Regions from separate parts of the Cellulosimicrobium sp. BMG9.23 genome, predicted to be linked through region 1. Evidence: predicted binding sites of a transcription regulator. Region 1 holds the regulator's gene; each other region holds the start of a gene.
The links. Region 1 encodes HrcA, which represses chaperone genes, less so after heat shock. Its sites were predicted from a motif close to TTNGCACTCGNNNNNNNCGAGTGCNAA; they were not measured.

Region 2: a site for HrcA is predicted at 1,881-1,907, ahead of groES (co-chaperone GroES). Genes of this name have one in related genera too.
Region 3: a site for HrcA is predicted at 1,880-1,906, ahead of AC4H2G_RS19565 (FmdB family zinc ribbon protein). Genes of this name have one in related genera too.

Annotation. Positions count from the first base shown of each region.
Region 1 covers NZ_JBZGBZ010000004.1:199,666-202,979, reverse strand. The annotation lists gene AC4H2G_RS07570 (MFS transporter) at 1-858, shown strand, start outside; gene hrcA (heat-inducible transcriptional repressor HrcA) at 952-1,968, shown strand; gene dnaJ (molecular chaperone DnaJ) at 2,095-3,219, shown strand; gene AC4H2G_RS07555 (16S rRNA (uracil(1498)-N(3))-methyltransferase) at 3,246-3,314, shown strand, end outside.
Region 2 covers NZ_JBZGBZ010000001.1:356,934-360,247, forward strand. The annotation lists gene AC4H2G_RS01500 (glutamate--cysteine ligase) at 1-505, opposite strand, end outside; gene AC4H2G_RS01505 (class I SAM-dependent methyltransferase) at 510-1,778, opposite strand; gene groES (co-chaperone GroES) at 2,057-2,353, shown strand; gene AC4H2G_RS01515 (WhiB family transcriptional regulator) at 2,528-2,818, opposite strand; gene AC4H2G_RS01520 (MerR family transcriptional regulator) at 3,184-3,314, shown strand, end outside.
Region 3 covers NZ_JBZGBZ010000011.1:181,963-185,276, reverse strand. The annotation lists gene AC4H2G_RS19570 (penicillin acylase family protein) at 1-1,744, opposite strand, end outside; gene AC4H2G_RS19565 (FmdB family zinc ribbon protein) at 1,974-2,318, shown strand; gene AC4H2G_RS19560 (RcpC/CpaB family pilus assembly protein) at 2,470-3,195, shown strand.

The sequences.
Region 1 (3,314 bases):
CGACAGCGCGGCCCGCGGCGACTCGACCCGGTCGGGCTCTCCCTGCTCGCGGTGATGACGGTCGCGGTCATGCTGCCGTTCGTCACGACGACGGGCCGAGGCGACGACCCCTCACGGTGGTGGTGGCTCGTCCTGGGCGCGGCCGCCGGGGTCGTGGCGGTGGTGTGGGAGCGGGGCTACCAGCGGCGGACCGGGGCCGCCGTGCTCGACCCGCAGGTGCTCGGGCTCTCGTCCTTCCGCAACGGCGCGCTGCTCGGCATGGCGTACTTCGCCGGCTTCACCGGGATCTTCCTCGTCGTCACGCTCTACCTGCAGGACGAGGTCGGGTACACGCCGCTCCAGGCAGGGCTCGTCGGGATGCCGTTCGCGGCGGCGTCCGGCGTCTCGGCCTGGCTGGCCGGTCGCGCGGTCGCGCGCCTCGGACGCCGGCTGGTCGTGCTCGGCCTGGTGCTCGTCCTGACCGGCATGGTCGCCGCGGACACCCTGGTCCGGACGCTCGGCGACGAGCCCTCGGTCATCGGGTGGGCGCTCGCCGCGGCGCTGCTCGTCGCCGGGACGGGCAGCGGCATGGTCATCGCGCCCAACCAGACGCTCGCGCTCGCCGAGGTCCCCGTCGCGAGCGGAGGCGTCGCCGGCAGCATGATCCAGGTGGGGCAGCGCATCGGGTCCGCCGTCGGCATCTCGGTGATCCTCTCGGTGTACTACGGCGGCCTGGCCGCGGGGACCGACGCCGCCCGGGCGACGGGGAGCGCGATGCTCGTGACCATCGGACTCGTGGGCGTCGCGCTGGTCGTCGGTCTGGTCGACCTGCGTTCGCGCGGAGCGGAGGCCGCCTCGACCCGGGCACCGGCCGCGTAGGATTAGCACTCGACGGGCGAGAGTGCCGACGTCCCGGGTGCAGCCCGGTGGCGTCGCGCGATCCGCAGGTACGTGGGTGCGCAGGAGGTGGACGTGAGCGAGGAACGCCGGCTGGAGGTCCTGCGGGCGATCGTCGAGGACTACGTCCTGACGCGCGAGCCCGTGGGATCGCGCGTCCTCACGGAGCGCCACGGGCTTGGCGTCTCCCCGGCCACGATCCGCAACGACATGGCTGCGCTCGAGGACGCCGGGTACATCGCGCAGCCGCACACGTCGGCGGGCCGCATCCCGACGGACAAGGGCTACCGGCTCTTCGTCGACCGGCTCTCGGGCGTCAAGCCGCTCTCGGCCCCGGAGAAGCGCGCGATCGAGACGTTCCTGTCCGAGGGCGTCGACCTCGACGACGTCATCGCCCGCGCCGGGCGGCTGCTCGCGCAGATCACGGGCCAGGTCGCCGTCGTGCAGTACCCGTCGTTGCGCCGCTCGGGACTGCGCCACCTGGAGCTGGTCCCCGTCGGGCAGGACCGTCTGCTCGTCGTCATCATCACCGACACGGGTCGCGTCGAGCAGCGCACGCTCGAGGTGGGCAGCGTCCCGGACGAGGGCACGCTCGCCGAGGCCCGCGCCCGGCTCAACGCGGCCGCCGCGGGCAAGCGGCTCGCCGACCTCATCCCGGGTCTCGCGGAGATCGCCGAGACGTTCCACCCCGACGACGCCCCGCTCGTGCGGGCGGTCGGCGAGCTCGTCGCGCAGACGCTCGCGGAGGAGAGCGAGGAACGGCTCGTCCTCGCCGGGACCGCGAACCTCGCGCGTGCAGGCATGCGCTTCGAGCACGCGCTGCGCCCCGTGCTCGAGGCCCTCGAGGAGCAGGTCGTGCTCCTGGGCCTCCTCACGGAGATGGCCGCCGAGTCCGGCGTCAACATCCGCATCGGTCACGAGAACCGGCTCGAAGGGCTCGTGGAGACGTCCGTCGTGACGACGGGCTACGGTAACGACGGGGACACGGTCGCCCTGGTCGGCTCCATCGGTCCCACGCGCATGGACTATCCCGGGACGATCGCGGCAGTCCGCGCGGTCGCCCGGTACCTGTCGCGGGCGCTCGGCACGTGACCGGCACCTGACCGGCGCCTGACCGGCGCCTGACCGGCACCGCACCGACGACCACAGACGACCGACCGACGACCACCGAACCCGCCGGGCCCGACTCCGGCGCCCGGCACCAGCAGAGAGTGACGTGTGAGCGACTACTACGAGATCCTCGGCGTGGCCCGCGACGCCAGCCCGGAGCAGATCAAGAAGGCCTACCGCAAGCTCGCCCGCGAGCTGCACCCCGACGTCGCGGGGGAGGAGTCGGGCGACCGGTTCAAGGACGTCGCGCGCGCCTACGAGGTGCTGTCCAACCCGGAGAAGCGTCAGCAGTACGACCTCGGCGTGGACCCGACCGCCCCCGGCGGCGGGGCCGGTGGCCCGATGGGCGGCGGCTTCGGCTTCCAGGACATCTTCGAGACCTTCTTCGGCGGCGGCCAGGCGCAGCAGGGCCCGATCCCGCGCGCGCGCCGCGGCCAGGACGCTCTCGTCCGCCTCGACATCGACCTCGCGGAGGCCACGTTCGGCGCCAAGCGCGAGCTCCAGGTCGACACCGCGGTCGTGTGCGGCACGTGCGGCGGCTCGTGCTGCCGCCCCGGCACCTCGCCGCGCACGTGCGAGGTGTGCCACGGTCGCGGCACGGTCCAGCGCGTCGCGCGCTCGTTCCTCGGCCAGGTCATGACGAGCGCCCCGTGCGCCGCGTGCCAGGGCTTCGGCACCGTCATCCCGGAGCCGTGCGCGGAGTGCTCGGGCGAGGGCCGTGTCCGCAGCCGCCGCACGATCAGCATCAACGTGCCCGCGGGCGTCGACACCGGGACCCGCATCAAGCTCACGTCGCAGGGCGAGGTCGGCCCGGCCGGCGGTCCTGCCGGCGACCTGTACGTCGAGATCCGCGAGCGCAACCACGACACGTTCGTGCGCCGCGGCGACGACCTGCACTGCACGCTCCAGGTCCCCATGACGGCGGCCGCGCTCGGCACCGTCCTGGAGCTCGAGACCCTCGACGGCGCGCAGGAGATCGACCTGCGCCCCGGCACGCAGCCGGGGCAGATCGTCACCCTGAAGAGCCTGGGCGTCGGGCACCTCCACGGCACGGGTCGCGGCGACCTCAACGTGCACATCGAGGTCCAGGTCCCCACGGCGCTCGACGAGGAGCAGGAGCAGCTCCTGCGCTCGCTCGCGTCGCTGCGGGGCGAGGAACGCCCCGACCCGCGTCTGTCCGCCGCGCACCCGGGCGTGTTCTCGCGCCTGCGCGACAAGCTCTCCGGACGCTGAGGGCCGCTCGTGAGCGAGTCGTGCCGATGAGCGCCCCCGTCTTCCTCGCCGAGACCGGCATCGACCGCGTCGCCCCCGGCGACCGGTACGTCCTC
Region 2 (3,314 bases), on a different contig from region 1:
AGCTCGCCGAGAGCGACTGCAGGTGCGCGAAGCACGTGAGCATCGCGCGCTGGATCGGCAGCACCTTGTCCCGGTCCTCGACGCCGACGTGCACGTGCACGCCGTAGATGAGCATCTGCCGTCCCCACCACTGGGTGCGGTCGATGAGGGTGTTGTAGCGCTGCTTGTCGGTGACCTTCTGCTGCGCCCAGCGCGCGAACGGGTGCGTTCCCGCGCACATGAGCTCGACGCGCAGCGGGTCCGTGACGGCGCGGATCTCCTCGATCGAGCGTTCGAGGTCCCGGCCCGCCTCGCCGACCGTGCGGCGCACGCCGCTGACGACCTCGACCGTGTTCAGCAGGAGCTCCTGCTTGATGGACGGGTGCTCGCCGGCCCCGGCGGGCCGGACGGCGTCGAGCACGGTCTGCGCGACCTGCCGCAGGTCGCCGGAGTCCGTGTCGACGAGCGCGAGCTCCCACTCGAGCCCGACGGTCGAGCGCTCCGAGCCCGCGAAGGGGATCTCCACGGCGTCAGCCCTCTCGACCGGTCGTCGTGAGCCGGTCCAGGGGCTCGACGACGAGGACGCGCTGCTGCCCCCCGATCCGCGTGAGGACCAGCGTCGCCTCGGCGTCGCCGGTGAGCGCGAGCTGCTTGCGCAGCTGCTCGGGCGTCACGGCCGTCCCGCGCTTCTTGATCGTCAGGCGCCCGACGCCGCGCTCGCGCAGGTAGGCGCGCAGCCGCTTGAGGCCGAACGGCATGGTGTCGAGCACGCGGTACCCGCGCGCGAGCCCGGCCGCGAGACCGTTGTCGCCCACCGGTGCGGGGGAGTCCGTCGTGACGTACGCGATGGTGCGGTCCAGGAGCCGGCCTCCGAGCTCCGCGGCCGCGTGCCCCACGAGGCCCGCGCGGATCACCGCACCGTCCGGCTCGTAGAGGTAGTGCCCGACGTCGCCGGCGTCGGCCACGACGTCGTCGTCGCCCGGGCGGTGCGCGAGCGAGCGGGCGACGGTGTGCTCGGTCCCGTCGTCGGCGGTGCGCGTCGTGAGGACGAGCGCGGCGCGGCCGGGACCGGCAGGAGCGAGGGGGCCGAACCACAGGGCGGCCTCCACGACGTCGCCGTCGACGGACACCCACTCGGTCTCTGCGTCGGCAGGCAGCCCGTTGTGGGAGATCCCGGGGCCGACCTTGATACCCACCGCCGGGACCTGGTCGCGCAGGGCCCACACGGCGTCGAGCGGCGGGGCGTAGGCGCGCGGGTCGAACACGCGCGACCCGGAGCGGGTGCGTCGCGCGGGGTCGGCGTAGACGCCCTCGACGCCCTCGGCCGCGAGGTCGAGCGCGAGCCCGTCCCCGTGGCGCACCTCCGCCTCGGGGAAGTGGCGGAGGTTGACGGTCGCGAGGGCGGCGGTGAGCTCGTCGACGTCGCTCGCGAGCACGTGGAGACCGGTCCCGGCGAAGGCGAGCGAGTCGGCGCCGATGCCGCACGTGAGGTCGGCGACCTTCGTGACGCCCGCCTCGAGGTACCGGTGCGCGTGCCGGGCCGCGACGACGAGACGGGTCGCCTGCTCGAGACCGGCCTGGGTGAAGAGCATGCCGTCGGCGAACGCCCCGAACTTGGCGCGGGCCGCGGCGCGCAGGCGCGACTGCGTGAGCGCCGCTGCCGCGAGGTCGGGATCGACGCCCTTCGCCCGCAGACCGGCCGACAGGACGAGGGCCTGGTGCTCGTCGTAGGGCGGCAGCGCGCCGAGCAGGGCCCAGCCCTCGGGGCTGAGCAGCTTCGACAGCGCGGCGGCATCCATGCGTCGATCCTTCCACGGACGTGCGCCCGCGTGCGCCCCGGCCCGGCGAGGTGCCGATCGCCGAGGGTCGTGGTCCGCGCCGCGCCGCCCTGCGCGAACACGCTGGCACTCGCCTTGACCGAGTGCTAACCGCGACCTAGATTGGGCAGCGGGTCGGCGCCGTCTGCGACGGTGGCCACCCCACGAGCGACCCGGCTGCCGGCACCCGCGACGACGGCCAGCCACGGTGCGCTCGACCCAACCGTCAGCAGTTCTCATCGCGAAAGGGGAGGTCCGACGTGTCGGTCCCCATCAAGCCGCTCGAGGACCGGATCGTCGTGAAGGCCCTCGAGGCCGAGACCACGACCGCATCCGGCCTGGTCATCCCGGACACCGCCAAGGAGAAGCCCCAGGAGGGCGAGGTCCTGGCAGTCGGTCCGGGCCGTGTCGACGACAACGGCAACCGCGTCCCCCTGGACGTGACCGTCGGCGACAAGGTCATCTACAGCAAGTACGGCGGCACCGAGGTCAAGTACGGCGGCGAGGACTACCTCGTCCTGTCCGCGCGCGACATCCTCGCCGTGGTCGTCGGCTGACCCAGCCGGCACCGAACGCCACAGGGCCCCGCGACCGTCCCGGTCGCGGGGCCCTGTCGTCGCCGCGGACGGGTCGCCCCACCCGTCGCAGCGGTGTCGGCGCCGAGCGTTCGCGCCGACCGGTTCCGTGGTGCCGCGGGTCGTCGTCGACCTGCAGCGGTCATGCCCCGCGCGTCAGCCCGTCTTGCGCCCGGAGCCCGCGAGGATCGCCGCGCGCTCGTCCTCGCTCAGCCCGCCCCACACGCCGTACGGCTCGCGGACGCGCAGCGACTGCTCACGGCACTGCATCATCACCGGGCACGAGTGGCAGATCGCCTTCGCGGCCTCTGCGCGTCGTCGTCGCGTCGAGCCGCGCTCGCCCTCGGGGTGGAAGAACAACGTGTCGTCCTGATCGCGGCACGAACCCTGGTACTGCCATTCCCAGAGTTCCATCACCGGTCCGGGGAGCCTTGAGATCTCTGCCATGGCGAACAACCTACAAGCGTTGCAGAAGTTGTTCAAGCCCCTGTGTGGATCCCGTGAATCCCCAGGTCGTGGAAAGGTGCTCCGGGTGCACTCTGCTGGGCATCGCGCCGGACGGCACCTCGCATCGCGCCAGCGGGTGGATCGGAGGTGCGAAACGGGGGTCGCGGGTCGATCGCGGCGCGATGCCACCGCCGCTGACGCGTTCGTTCGCGGAATGAACAACTGCTGCACAGCGTGCGGCGCGAACCAGGTCACGGTGTGGTCGAGGTCCGGTCGGGCGAGTGGCGGGACGTGGTCGTGATCGGCAGAATCGATCCATGACCTCCGTGCGGTCCGCCCCCGACCCCGAGGGAGCCCGACCGACCATGCCCCACAGTCCCGGTCTCGCCGTCGCCGTCGTCGCCCGACGCCTCGGCGTCGCGCCAGCGACCCTGCGCACATGGGACCGCCGCTACGGCCTGGGGCCCTCGGAGCACCGCGCCGGCTCGCACCGCCG
Region 3 (3,314 bases), on a different contig from region 1:
CCCGCCCGGCCGCGATCTCCTGCTCGAGGAGCTGGCGGATGCGCTGCGAGCGATACCCGTAGTCCCAGTCCGTCGCGAGGAACGGTTCGAGGCCGGCGGGCAGCACGGCCTGGTTGGCGGCCACGACGAAGCCCTCTGCGGGGTCGACGACGCGCGGCATCTGGTCGCTCGGGACGTAGCCCTGCCAGTCGTAGCGCGCGTCGGACCCGTCGCGGGGCCAGGTGCCGTCGGACGGCACCGCGGAGTCCGGGACGACCTGCCGGACCGGGATCTTCCCGGGTGCCTGGTAGCCGATGTGGCCGTCCGCGGTGGCGAAGACGATGTTCTGCGCGGGCACCTCGAACAGGGCCGCGGCGGCCTGCATGTCCTCGGCGTTCGCGGCGAGGTTGAAGGCGAACACCGCGTCGGCGGTGCGGCCGGGCTCGAGCGCGGTCCACTGGAGCGAGACGGCGTACTCGCCCAGCTGCGTGTCGGGCGCGGGGGTGTCCTCCGCCGACGCCGTCGCGGGGATCACGGTCGAGACGATCGGGCCGTGGACCGTCGAGCGGATCTCGAGCTCGACGTCGTCCCCGCCCGCCACCTCGAGGGTCTCGGTGCGGACGTCGAGCGGCTCCCACGTGTCGCCGCGCAGGTACGTGTCGTCGCGCACGCGCTCGACGAAGAAGTCCGTGACGTCGGCGCCCATGTTGGTCAGCCCCCAGGCGAGCTGGGCGTTGTGCCCGATGACCACGCCCGGGAAGCCGGCGAAGGAGAAGCCCGCGACGTCGAACGCGCAGTCGGGCCCGACCGTCGTGCAGTGCAGGCCCACCTGGGCCCAGATGCCGGGTGCGGCGAGGCCGAGGTGCGGGTCGTTCGCGAGGATCGGCTGCCCGCTCTCCGTGTGGTCGCCGGAGACCACCCACGAGTTCGACCCCGTCCCCTCGCCGCGCCCGATGAGCACGGGGACGGCCGCGAGCGCGCGGTCGGCCGACGCGACGGCGGCCTGCAGGCCCTCGGACGAGTACGTCTGCCCGGCCTCCGGCGAGAGCTCGGCGGAGACGCGCTGCGGGTTCTCGAGCTCGCCCGGCTGGAGGATCGGCGCGTTGACGTCCGACGGGTACGCCGGAAAGAGCTCGGCGACGCGCGCAGGGTCCTGCAGGGTCCCGTACGCGAGGGCCCGGTCGAGCTCGTCGTCGTAGTTGCCGCGCAGGTCCCACGCCATGGCCTTGAGCCACGCGAGCGAGTCGATCGGGTCCCACGGCTCGGGGTCCGCGACGTCGACCTGCAGGCCGAGCACCGTGTACTCGAGCGCGATCTCACCCGGGCTGCGGTTCTCGAGGTAGGCGTTGACGCCCTCGGCGTAGGCCTGGAGGTACGCCTTCGTCTCCGGGGCGATGATCTCCCACTCCTGCTCGGCGACCTGGCGCCACCCGAACGTCCGCGTGACCTTGTCGGCCGCGAGCGCGTCCGGGTTGTCGCCGACGAGCTCCGTGAGCCGTCCGGACGTGACGTGCCGGCGGTAGTCCATCTCGAAGAAGCGGTCCTGCGCCTGGACGAAACCCTGGGCGCGGAAGAGGTCCTCGGGGGTGTCGGCGTAGATCTGCGGGACGCCCTGCGCGTCGCGAAGGACGGTGACCTCCGCGCCCAGGCCGGGGAGCGTGATCTCCCCGTCCGCCTGCGGGAGCGGCCGTCGCACCGTCGTGACGACGAGCACCGTCACCGCCACGAGCACGACGACGAGCAGGGCGGCGACGGCGACGAGCACCCGCCGGCCGGTGCGCCGCGCCGGGCGCGTGCCGGTCAGGGTCTCAGGGTCGTCACCGGCAGGCTTCTCGACGGGTTCGTGCGCAGACACGGTGCGAGACTACCCCGGCCGTGGTCCGCGCCCACCCGCGTATGATTGGCACTCGGAAGATTCGAGTGCCAGCGAGTGTTGACCTGGCGGCAGAGGCTCGGCCCCCGTCGGGTCGCCGTCATGTGAACGAGGAGAACCCGTGCCCACCTACGCGTACACCTGCACCGCCTGCGGTCACGCCTTCGACATCCACCAGTCCTTCACGGACGACGCCCTCACGGTCTGCCCGGAGTGCTCCGGTCGCCTGCGCAAGGTGTTCTCGTCGGTCGGCGTGACCTTCAAGGGGTCCGGCTTCTACCGGACCGACTCGCGCTCGGGCGCGAAGTCCGCCCCGGCGTCCACGAGCGCCAAGAGCTCGTCGAGCGGCAGCGCGAGCAGCCCGAGCACGTCGGGGTCCTCCTCGAACGGTTCCTCGTCGGGCTCCTCCTCGTCGAGTTCCTCCTCGTCGTCGACGAGCTCTGCCGCGAGCACGCCCGCCTCCTGACCCTCCCCGGTCCGCCGAGCGGCAGGCTGCCGCGCACGGTCGACCACAGGCACGTGCCGGGGCACCCGGCGCCTCGGCCACCCGTGCGGCCACCCGCCGTCGTCCACAGGGACGACGGCGGTCGTGCGCGGTCCTCGCTACCGTCGCGGCCATGTCCTCGACCCCTCGCCGCGGTGCTCCCGTGCCCGACGACGCTCGCGCCCGTGCCCGGTCGGCGCGCCGTCGTGCCGGGGTGCTGTGGTGGCGCCTGCGGTTCGTCGTCGCCGCGGTGTGCTGCGGCGTCGCCGCGACCGCGACCGTCTCGGCGCTGCGCCCCGAGCCGCCGCCCACCGTCCCCGTCGTCGTGACCGTGCGCGAGGTCTCCGCCGGCGACGAGCTCGCCGCGGGGGACGTCCGGGTCGTCGACGTGCCCGTGGACCTCGCCCCCGAGGCCCTGCGGTCGCCGGACGACGCCGTCGGTCGGTCGGCGTCGGTGCGCATCGCGCCCGGGACCGCGCTGCAGGAGTCGCTCGTGGCGGCGGGCGACCTCGTCGCCGCTGCCCCCTCGGGGACGGTCGTCGCGCCCGTGCGGCTCGATCCGGGCGTGAGCGGGCTGCTCGCGCCCGGGGACCGCGTCGACCTGCTCCTCGCGTCCTCCGCGTCGGGGCTGACCGGCGTGGCCGGTGAGCCCGGCCCGACTGAATCGGCCGACCCCTACCTCGCGCGCGGCGCCGTCGTGGTTCCCGGTCGGACCCAGGAGCAGGCCACGGGCGGGCTGCTGGGCTCCCCGGCCGCGACCGGCGAGCAGACCACGCTCGTCGCAGTGCTCCCGGAGGAGGCGGAGCGACTCGCGGCCGTCGCGGGCTGGGGCCAGGTGACGGCGGTCCTCGTCCCCTGAGCGCGCCGTCCCAGGTCAGCACGGAAGCGTCCGCAACCCGAGACCGCTGTTTGCCTCCCGTCCGGCCCGTTGCGAAGATCGTCCCTCACGTGTCGTGGCGCCGCTGCCACGCGGTCCGC